Regions from separate parts of the Streptomyces sp. NBC_00569 genome, predicted to be linked through region 1. Evidence: riboswitches for the same ligand, from Rfam matches in the RefSeq annotation. Region 1 holds a riboswitch; each other region holds the start of a gene.
The links. Region 1 has a riboswitch for cyclic di-AMP ahead of OHO83_RS36835 (C40 family peptidase). Riboswitches for the same ligand answer to the same signal wherever they lie in the genome.
Positions count from the first base shown of each region.

Region 2: it holds a riboswitch for cyclic di-AMP, as region 1 does, so the genes downstream of both, OHO83_RS24420 (M23 family metallopeptidase) here and OHO83_RS36835 (C40 family peptidase) in region 1, are expected to answer to the same signal.
Region 3: it holds a riboswitch for cyclic di-AMP, as region 1 does, so the genes downstream of both, OHO83_RS14480 (M23 family metallopeptidase) here and OHO83_RS36835 (C40 family peptidase) in region 1, are expected to answer to the same signal.
Region 4: it holds a riboswitch for cyclic di-AMP, as region 1 does, so the genes downstream of both, OHO83_RS11100 (M23 family metallopeptidase) here and OHO83_RS36835 (C40 family peptidase) in region 1, are expected to answer to the same signal.

Region 1 covers NZ_CP107783.1:8,172,401-8,174,580, reverse strand. The annotation lists gene OHO83_RS36845 (ATP-dependent Clp protease proteolytic subunit) at 1-110, shown strand, start outside; gene OHO83_RS36840 (hypothetical protein) at 118-426, shown strand; cyclic di-AMP (ydaO/yuaA leader) riboswitch at 781-958, shown strand; gene OHO83_RS36835 (C40 family peptidase) at 962-1,435, shown strand; gene OHO83_RS36830 (DUF6328 family protein) at 1,542-2,102, shown strand; gene OHO83_RS36825 (ATP-binding protein) at 2,156-2,180, opposite strand, start outside.
Region 2 covers NZ_CP107783.1:5,412,974-5,415,153, reverse strand. The annotation lists gene OHO83_RS24425 (aldo/keto reductase) at 1-89, opposite strand, end outside; gene OHO83_RS24420 (M23 family metallopeptidase) at 200-1,255, opposite strand; cyclic di-AMP (ydaO/yuaA leader) riboswitch at 1,267-1,412, opposite strand; gene OHO83_RS24415 (PP2C family protein-serine/threonine phosphatase) at 1,672-2,180, opposite strand, start outside.
Region 3 covers NZ_CP107783.1:3,223,283-3,225,462, reverse strand. The annotation lists gene OHO83_RS14485 (M16 family metallopeptidase) at 1-543, shown strand, start outside; cyclic di-AMP (ydaO/yuaA leader) riboswitch at 740-895, shown strand; gene OHO83_RS14480 (M23 family metallopeptidase) at 909-1,697, shown strand; gene OHO83_RS14475 (GntR family transcriptional regulator) at 1,964-2,180, shown strand, end outside.
Region 4 covers NZ_CP107783.1:2,429,689-2,431,868, reverse strand. The annotation lists gene OHO83_RS11105 (tyrosine-protein phosphatase) at 1-293, opposite strand, end outside; cyclic di-AMP (ydaO/yuaA leader) riboswitch at 720-881, shown strand; gene OHO83_RS11100 (M23 family metallopeptidase) at 886-1,680, shown strand; gene OHO83_RS11095 (SGNH/GDSL hydrolase family protein) at 1,905-2,180, shown strand, end outside.

The DNA of each region.
Region 1 (2,180 bases):
ACATCGAGCGGGACACGATCCTCCGGGCCCAGGACGCCGTGGAGTACGGGCTCGTGGACCGGGTCATCGGCAACCGCAAGACGTCCGGTTCGGCCCCCGGCGCCAGGTGAGCCGACGATGCTGCCGCCCGAACTGCCCCCGCTGCCCGCGCTGACGCGCGCCGAGTGCGACCTCCTCGACCGCTATCTAGAGGTGGTCGACCTGCTCGGCAGGATCAACCCGGCCAGAAGCAACCACACATATGGCGGACTGCGCGCTGCGCAAGCACTCGTCGGCAGGGCGACGGCCCTCAGGGACGCTCTGACGCTCATGCATCAGCGGGGCGAGAGCGAGGTCCACGCGACGACGCTCGCCCAGGCTTTGCGGGTCCTGGACGGAGAAAGAAGGGCACAACGGGTCACAGTTCCACCGGAGCCGGTCAATTGACGGTGCGTTCGAGACCGAAGCGATCCGATGCGAACTGTCCGGTCCCGGATCGAAACGGACCAGAAGAGGTACCCACATACGGAGTAGCCGGCACCCGCACATGCGAACCGGAAAAGTTGCGCGGAACGCCTACGCGAAGTCCGGGATTCCGCCTTCCGCTGCTGGTGCGGGCGTCGTCGGGACCCCGACGACGGGGTGGAAACGTGCGCTGTCCACCCGAACAGGCCAGCCGTGAGGACACTCACTCAACGCCGATTCGGCGCTGCATTCGCGCCGTTCGTGCGTGAAGATCCCTTCCGACGACAAGCCCCCGCCACCGCGGCGGGGCGGTCCGTGCGGACGCCGAGTCCTGCCGCCGTACGGATGCCAGGTCGACAGAAGTGGATCGGCAGGAGTGGAGGACCCGAGCACGACGGGCCGCCGGAGCTGTTTTCCGGGCCGGTCCTTGGGGTGAAGCCGCACATCGCGGCCGGGCAACTTCGCCAGCCCGAATCCGACAGGTCATCCTTCACAGGCGGCTGACGAAGGGTTGCGCATGACTGCGCTCAATCGTGTCCCGTCGCTGCTCGCCCGGGCCGGAACCGCCTCGGCCCTCACGCTCGCCGTAGCGGGTGGCAGCCTGCTGGTGCCCGGAGCCGCGCCCGAAGCGGAGGCCGCACCACCGGCGACGAAAGCACTCCAGATCGCGGCCTCCAAGAAGGGAAGTCCCTACCGGTGGGGCGCCACAGGGCCGCGCACGTTCGACTGCTCGGGCCTGACGCTCTACTCGTTCAAGGCCGCGGGCAAGAAGCTGCCCCGCACCGCCGCCCAGCAGTACAACAAGACCCGCCATGTCTCCGCGTCCCATCGAAAACGCGGTGACCTCGTCTTCTTCCATTCGGGCCGCGGCGTCTACCACGTCGGCATCTACGCCGGGAAGGGGAGGATCTGGCACTCGCCGAAGACCGGTGCCGTGGTGCGGCTCGAGCGGATCTGGACGAAGCGCGTCTGGTACGGGCGCGTGCGCTAGCGCAGCCTGGCGGGTCCCCGGGAGCTCCAGGGACCCGCCAGGCACCGGAGAGTGTCACGCCCGCCCGGGCCGCCTCGGAACCGCGCAATGGGGTACTCGTGGTCGTATGGACGAGGACCGAACCGCAGGCGACGAGGACGCCCCACGCGACCCGGGCCCGCCGAGCGGAGGCCGGGACCGGCACGAGACGCCGCTGGAGCGCGCGGACCGGAACTTCGGCGAGCTGCTCCAGGAGCTGAGAGTCACCCAGACGGGCGTGCAGATCCTCTTCGCGTTCCTGCTGACGCTGGCGTTCACTGCGCGGTTCCCGTCGCTGGACACCGTGCAGCGCGCGACCTACATCGCGACGCTGCTGCTCGCGGTGCTCGCCGCCGCGCTGCTCACGGCGCCCGCGGCGCTGCACCGCGCGCTGTTCCGGCGCGGTGTCAAGCCGCAGATCGTGCAGATGTCCTCGCGGCTCGCCACCGCCGGCCTGAGCGTTCTGGCGCTCGCCCTGGCCGGGTCCGTGCTGCTCGTCGTGGACGTCACGGCGGGGCGGGCGGCGGGAATCGCGGCGGGAGCGGGCACGTTCGCGGTCTGCGCGGGCCTGTGGGGTGTGCTGCCGCGTCTGGCGCGGCGCTCGCTCACCCGGGCACAGGAAGAGGGGACGGGCACTCCGCCCCCGTAGCCGCGTTCATACCTGCCGGACTTCCTCCTGTTGGCCTTCGCCCCTGCCGACCCTCACACCTGCTGGACAGGGACCGTC
Region 2 (2,180 bases), 2.8 Mb from region 1:
TCGTCGGCGGTCCAGCCGAACACATTGCCGCCGAGGGAGAGCGGGAACACCTCGAGGTCTGACGAGCCAAGCGTGCGAAGAGAAGTCATGGCCTGTCACAACACCGAAATGGATCAAGATATTCCGGGCACGCCGGACCGGCAGCCCTGACGTCGGGGGGTCGCCGTCAGGACCGCCGGGGTTCGGAGGGTGGCGAGCCTCAGATCGTCAGGCCGTTGGAGCGCAGCCACGGCGCGGGGTCGACCCCGGTCGCCTGGCCGCCGGGGTGGACCTCCAGGTGGAGGTGCGGCCCGGTCACGTTGCCGGTGGCGCCGACGCGGCCGATGACGTCGCCGCTGGTCACCTTCTGGCCCGCGCTGACGTTGAGGGACGACTGGTGGCAGTACCAGAGCTCGGTGCCGTCCGGCAGCTCCAGGACGGTGCGGTAGCCGTACGCGCCCGCCCAGCCGGCTTCCTTGACGGTGCCGGAGTGGATCGCCTTCAGCGGGGTACCCGTCGGAGCGGCGAAGTCGAGACCCGTGTGGTAACCGGAGGACCACATCGAGCCGGGCTGACCGAAGGTGCCGGTGATCGTGTAGGAGGCGACCGGCAGCGTGAAGCTCTTGGCGAGCTCGGCGAGGCGCTCGGCCTCGGCCTTCTTCTTCGCGGCCTCCTCCGCCGCCTTCTTGTCGGCGGCGGCCTTGGCCTCGGCGGCGCCCTGCTCCTTGGCGGCGTCCTCGGCGGCCTTCTTCGCGGCGGCCTCCTCGGCGGCCGCGGCCTCGGCGTCGACGGCCTGGTCCTGCTGCTGCTCGGCCTGCTGCATGATGCGGGCGCGCAGCGCCTCACCGGCGGTCGTGCCCTGCCGGGCGTCCGCGGTGGAGATGCCGGCGCCGGTCAGCGGGGTCGCGCTGGTGCCGGACTCGTCGTCATCTCCGGAGACGTCGGATATCAGCGCGCCCACGCCGGGCAGGGACTTGGCGTCGGGCAGCGAGTCCTTGACGGCCGAGAGGTCGGGCATCGAGATGTGGACGGGAGGCTTGCCGCCCTGCGCGGTGGCGATGCCGCCCGCGCCGACGGCCGCGATCACGCCGACACCGAGAACAGTGGAGCTGCGCGCGAGACCGCCGCGCTGCTTGGCCACGCGGTGCCTGCCGCGTACGGGACGGACGGACTCCTCGGTGGGGTTCCACTCCTCCCAGGTCCGCTCGTCCGCTTCGCCGAACTCTTCGTCGATCGGCGCATAGGAGAACTCTGGGGCAGGCCGGTTGGACGCCACTGGGGCGCGCTCCTTTCCTTCCTTCTCGCCTACCGGGTTAGCTGACGGGTTCGGAGCAGGAAGGTCTCCTACCGACGCCTTCCGCAAGGAAAGACGTCCGATTCACCCCAAGTTGGTGGTTCCCCGGCTCCCTTGCGGGATTAGGCGCGTGCGCACGGAGCCATCTCTTGTGACGGCTGGGACGACCGCGCTGCGTTATCGAACGTTAATAGACACCGGGGCCCGATTCCAAGCCGTTCCGACTGATCGTTAACGCCTTTGGCCTGGACTTATCGGGGCACGAGCGGGCGGAATCGGGCGAGTTGACCCGCCGTCGGAACGGGTCGCCCATCTGACGGTTTGTCAAATGTTATGCGCAGCGACGCCGTTCGACTACATAAGGTGATGGCGGCCCTCACCGCTGCTTCACGGCTGCTTCACGGCCGCCTCACCGCGAGCAGCGCCATGTCGTCCGTCGTGCCGCCCCCGGTGTGCCGGCGGACCTCGGCGGTGAGCGCGGCCAGCAGCGGATCGGGCCCTGGGAACATTCGCCCCGCGAGCCGGGCCGCCGGGTCGTAGAAGGTGCCCTGCGCGTCGCGCGCCTCCGAGAGACCGTCGGTGTGGAGCAGCAGCGTCGCCCCGCTCGGGAACTCCGTCTCGGACGCGCGGTCGGGCCAGGTGCCGAGGTCCCCCATCCCGAGCGGCAGCGCGGGCTCCGGCGCCGACAGGACCTTGAGCGCCCCGTCGCCGTCCAGGAGCAGGGGCTCCGGGTGGCCGCGGTTGATGACGCGTACGAGACCGTTGCCGTGCGGGATCTCGGCGAGCACGGCCGTGGTGAAGCCCTCGAACTCGTCGAGGCCGTTGCGCCGCATCCCCTCCCGCGCGAGCGCCCGCTCCAGGCGCTGCGCGACCGCCTCCAGGGTCGCCTCCTGCTCGGCCGCCTCCC
Region 3 (2,180 bases), 4.9 Mb from region 1:
CCGGCCCAGGTGCTCGGCACGTACTGCCTGGGCGGCACCCTCACCTCCCGCCTGGACCGTGTCCTGCGCGAGGAGAAGGGATACACCTACGGCGTGCGGGCGTTCGGCCAGGTGCTGCGCTCGGCGCCGGACGGGACGGGCGCAGCGATGCTCGCCATCAGCGGCTCCGTGGACACGCCGAACACGGGTCCGGCGCTCGACGACCTCTGGAAGGTGCTGCGCACGCTCGCCGCCGAGGGTCTCACCGACGCCGAACGGGACGTGGCCGTACAGAACTTGGTCGGAGTCGCCCCGCTCAAGTTCGAGACCGCCGCGGCGGTCGCGGGGACGCTCGCCGATCAGGTCGAGCAGCACCTGCCGGACGACTTCCAGGCGGAGCTGTACCGGCGGCTCGCCGCGACGGGCACCGTGGAGGCCACCGCGGCCGTCGTGAGCGCCTTCCCGATGGACCGTCTGGTGACGGTGCTCGTCGGTGACGCAGCCCAGATCGAGGAGCCCGTCAGGGCGCTCGGCATCGGAGAGGTGACCGTCGTCACGGGCTGACCGTGACCGGTGTGCAACGAGGGGCCCCGGTGGGCGAGATGACCACCGGGGCCCCTGTATGTCCGAATTGAACCAGTGGTTGCCTGTCTGCCCTGTGGCATGCGCTACAAAAGCCCGGTTCCGTTTGTTGATTGAAAGATGCCCCGCTTAGCGTCGGTCCGGCTGTCCGCCAGATGTACGCCGCGCCCGCGGCACCGGACGGTCATCGCCGAGTCCCCCAAGGCGCGAGCCGGGGGAGCCGGGGACCCACCGTCCCTGGGGTGAATCGGACGCCCTTCCCTGAAGGGGGTCCGTAGGAGACCTTCCTGCTCCGAACCCGTCAGCTAACCCGGTAGGCGAGAAGGAAGGAAAGGATCAGCCACTCCATGGCGTTCACCCGTGCCACCGGGAAGCACCGTCGCCCGAGCCGTCTCACGCGCACCACCGCGCAGGTCGCCGGCGTCGCCGCGCTCACCACGACCGGTGTCATCGGAGGCCTCGCCGCCCCCGCCCTCGCCGCTGACGACGCGTCTCTCGAGCAGACCGGCCTGACCAAGGCCATCTCCATCGGCGACTCCCTCGCGGAGCAGATCGACGCGCAGGCCGCCGCCCAGCAGCATGCCGCCGACGTGGCCGCCGCGAAGGAGAAGGCCGAGGCCGCCGCCAAGAAGAAGGCCGAGGAGGACCGGCGCAAGGCCGCCGCCAAGGCCAAGGCCGAGCGCGAGGCCAAGGAGCGCGCAGCCCGTGCGGCCGAGCGCAAGCGCCTGAACGCCTTCGTCATGCCCGTCACCGGCTCGTACGTGTCGACCGCGTACAAGGCCAGCAGCGGCCTGTGGTCCTCCGGCAGCCACACCGGCATCGACTTCCACGCCGCCAGCGGCACTTCGGTCCACGCCGTGGGCGCGGGCACCGTCGTGGAGGCGGGCTGGGGCGGCGCCTACGGCAACAACATCGTCATCAAGATGAACGACGGCACGTACACGCAGTACGGCCACCTGTCGTCCATCGGCGTCTCCGTCGGCCAGACGGTCATCCCGGGGCAGCAGATAGGCCTCTCCGGGGCGACCGGCAACGTCACCGGCCCGCACCTCCACTTCGAGGCGCGCACGAGCCCCGAGTACGGCTCGGACATCGACCCCGTCGCGTACCTGCGCCTGCACGGCATCAACGTCTGACCTTCGCCGCGCAGTCGCGACGACGTCACCGAAAGCCCCGGCTCACCGAGCCGGGGCTTTCGGCGTCACCGGCCACGCTCGTCACCGACGCGGCTCGTTCGCCCCCGGCTGCGCTGTCCAAAAAATATCCATGGATTACGGCCTGCCATCGGAAATTCGCGCCCGCTGGAATAGAGTCGCCGGGCAGGCGCGCTGAACGGATTTCAATCGCGCTGTACGAGCGACTGTCAACCGCGTTTCGCGGGGATTAAGGCGGAGGTCGGTTCATGCGCATTCCGGCGCACTCGGTATGCACGGCGATCCGCGACGACATCGTCTCCGGTGTCCACGAGCGCGGCGGCAGACTCACCGAGGAGGTGCTCGCCCGCCGCTACGGAGTCTCCCGCGTCCCCGTGCGCGAAGCGCTGCGCACTCTGGAGGCCGAGGGCTTCGTCGTCACCCGCAGGCACGCGGGCGCGTGCGTCGCCGAACCCACCACGCAGG
Region 4 (2,180 bases), 5.7 Mb from region 1:
TCGGCGCCGTCCGCCGGGTCGGTCAGCGGCAGATTCACGTTCCGCACGCCGGGCAGCGTGACGTCGGGGCCTTCGAGGCGCTGGTCGGCGGCGTTGCGGAAGTCGAAGATCGTGTGCAGCCCGAGCGAGGAGAGGAACGCGGCGTCCTCATCCGTGGCGTGCGCGAGGTGACCACTGCGGAACAGCACGCCCTGCTTGACCCGTCGGCCGTCCACGGTCGGGAGACCACCGACATCGCGGAAGTTGCGCACTCCGGCCAACTCGGGCTCGGTGGACGGGACCTGCTGCGTCACGGGGGCTCCTCCCGGTCGACCGCGGCGCTGCTCGCCTGCGGGCGCCTTCGACGATACGACATGGCTGCCGGGGGCAACCATGTGAGAAGAGGCCGGCGATTGCGTGCTGAATGCCCGAAATAAGCAGGTAAGTAGGCAATAGGGCGTTACGAGATAACTAACCCCGAAATGAGGCCATATGGTGGCCGATAGGTGAGCAGGGTCATAGCGGTGACCGTGTGTGGCGACGGGCCCGAATGAATTTCCAGCAGGTATCGCACTTGCAAAGATCGCGAATCGACGGAGCGTGACGGCCTTTTCCGGAAAGGATCATTCAAGGATCAAGAACCGGAATGGCCAGGGGAATTCGCGGCTTGTCCCCGCGCTCTCCGCTCGCTTACGTTCAGCGCAATCCGGACGGACCGCCTCATCCTGCCGCCGCCCGGAAACCGCACATCGATCCGTGCTCGGCAGGAGCGGGGGACCCAGGTAGACCGCCGATTCCGGGACACCGGAACGGCTCGGGGTGAAGCCGTGCCCGAAACGGGCGCGGCCGGGCAGCTCCAGTCCGAACCCGACAGCTCACCTCGCAGGCGACGGAGAGGAACCCCCCATGCCCGCGAAGGGTAAGCACCGCCGTCCCAAGTCCCAGGGCTTCGCCCGCACGATCGTCGTCGCCGGCGTGGGCGGCGCCGCGCTCGCGCTGCCGCTGTTGGGTGCCACCGGTGCCCACGCCGCGACTCCCGCGGCCGCCCACTCGGTCGTGAAGGCCGCGGCCGCTCCCGCCGCTGCCAAGACCTACGCCGTCAAGGGCGGGGACACTCTTTCGAAGATCGCCGCCGCGCAGAACGTCAGCGGCGGCTGGAAGAAGCTCTACTCCGACAACCGCTCGGCCGTCGGCGACAACCCGTCCCTGATCCATCCGGGCCTGAAGCTGACGATCGGCCAGAAGGCCGCGGCCCCCGTCACGCAGGCTTCCGCGCCCAAGGCCGCCACCGGCGCCGGCTACACGCTGCCCGTCCAGAGCGCCTCCATCGGCACGGCCTACAAGACCGCGGGCAGTATGTGGTCCAGCGGCTACCACACCGGTGTCGACTTCGTGGTCCCGACGGGCACCCCGATCAAGGCCATAGCCGCGGGCACCGTCGTGTCGGCCGGTCTTGACGGCGCGTACGGCAACGAGGTCGTCATCCACCACGCCGACGGCAAGTACTCGCAGTACGCCCACATGTCGTCCCTCTCCGTCTCGTCCGGGCAGACCGTGACCGTGGGCCAGCAGCTCGGCCTCTCCGGCGCGACCGGCAACGTCACGGGCCCGCACCTGCACTTCGAGATCCGCACCACCCCGAGCTACGGCTCGGACGTGGACCCGGCCGCGTACCTCCGTGCGCACGGTGTCTCGCTCTGACCTCGACGCTGTGACGTCGCCCCGACCCTGACGGTGTGACGTGAAGGTGTCTCGCTGAGGGCGAGGTGTGACGTGAAGGGGCGGGTCCGGTTCCGGGCCCGCCCCTTCACGTGTCCCCGTCGTATTCCTCAAATCTCGAAACTGACCGGGTGGGCTATATCACCACCCGTCAACCCCTGCCTACGGTCGCGTAGGTCACATCGCAGGGTGAAAGATGTGTGGTCGTGGCAAACGAATCGAGATCACTCAGCGGCGGCACGATTCGGTCCTACGCGGCGGTGGGGGACAGCTTCACCGAAGGCGTCGGGGACCCCGGTCCCGACGGGGCCTTCGTGGGCTGGGCCGACCGTCTCGCCGTCCTCCTGGACGACCGGACCCCCGAGCACTCCTTCCGGTACGCGAACCTCGCCGTGCGCGGCAAGCTCCTCGACCAGATCGTGGAGGACCAGCTCCCGCGAGCCGTCGAACTCGCCCCGGACCTGGTGACCTTCGCCGCCGGC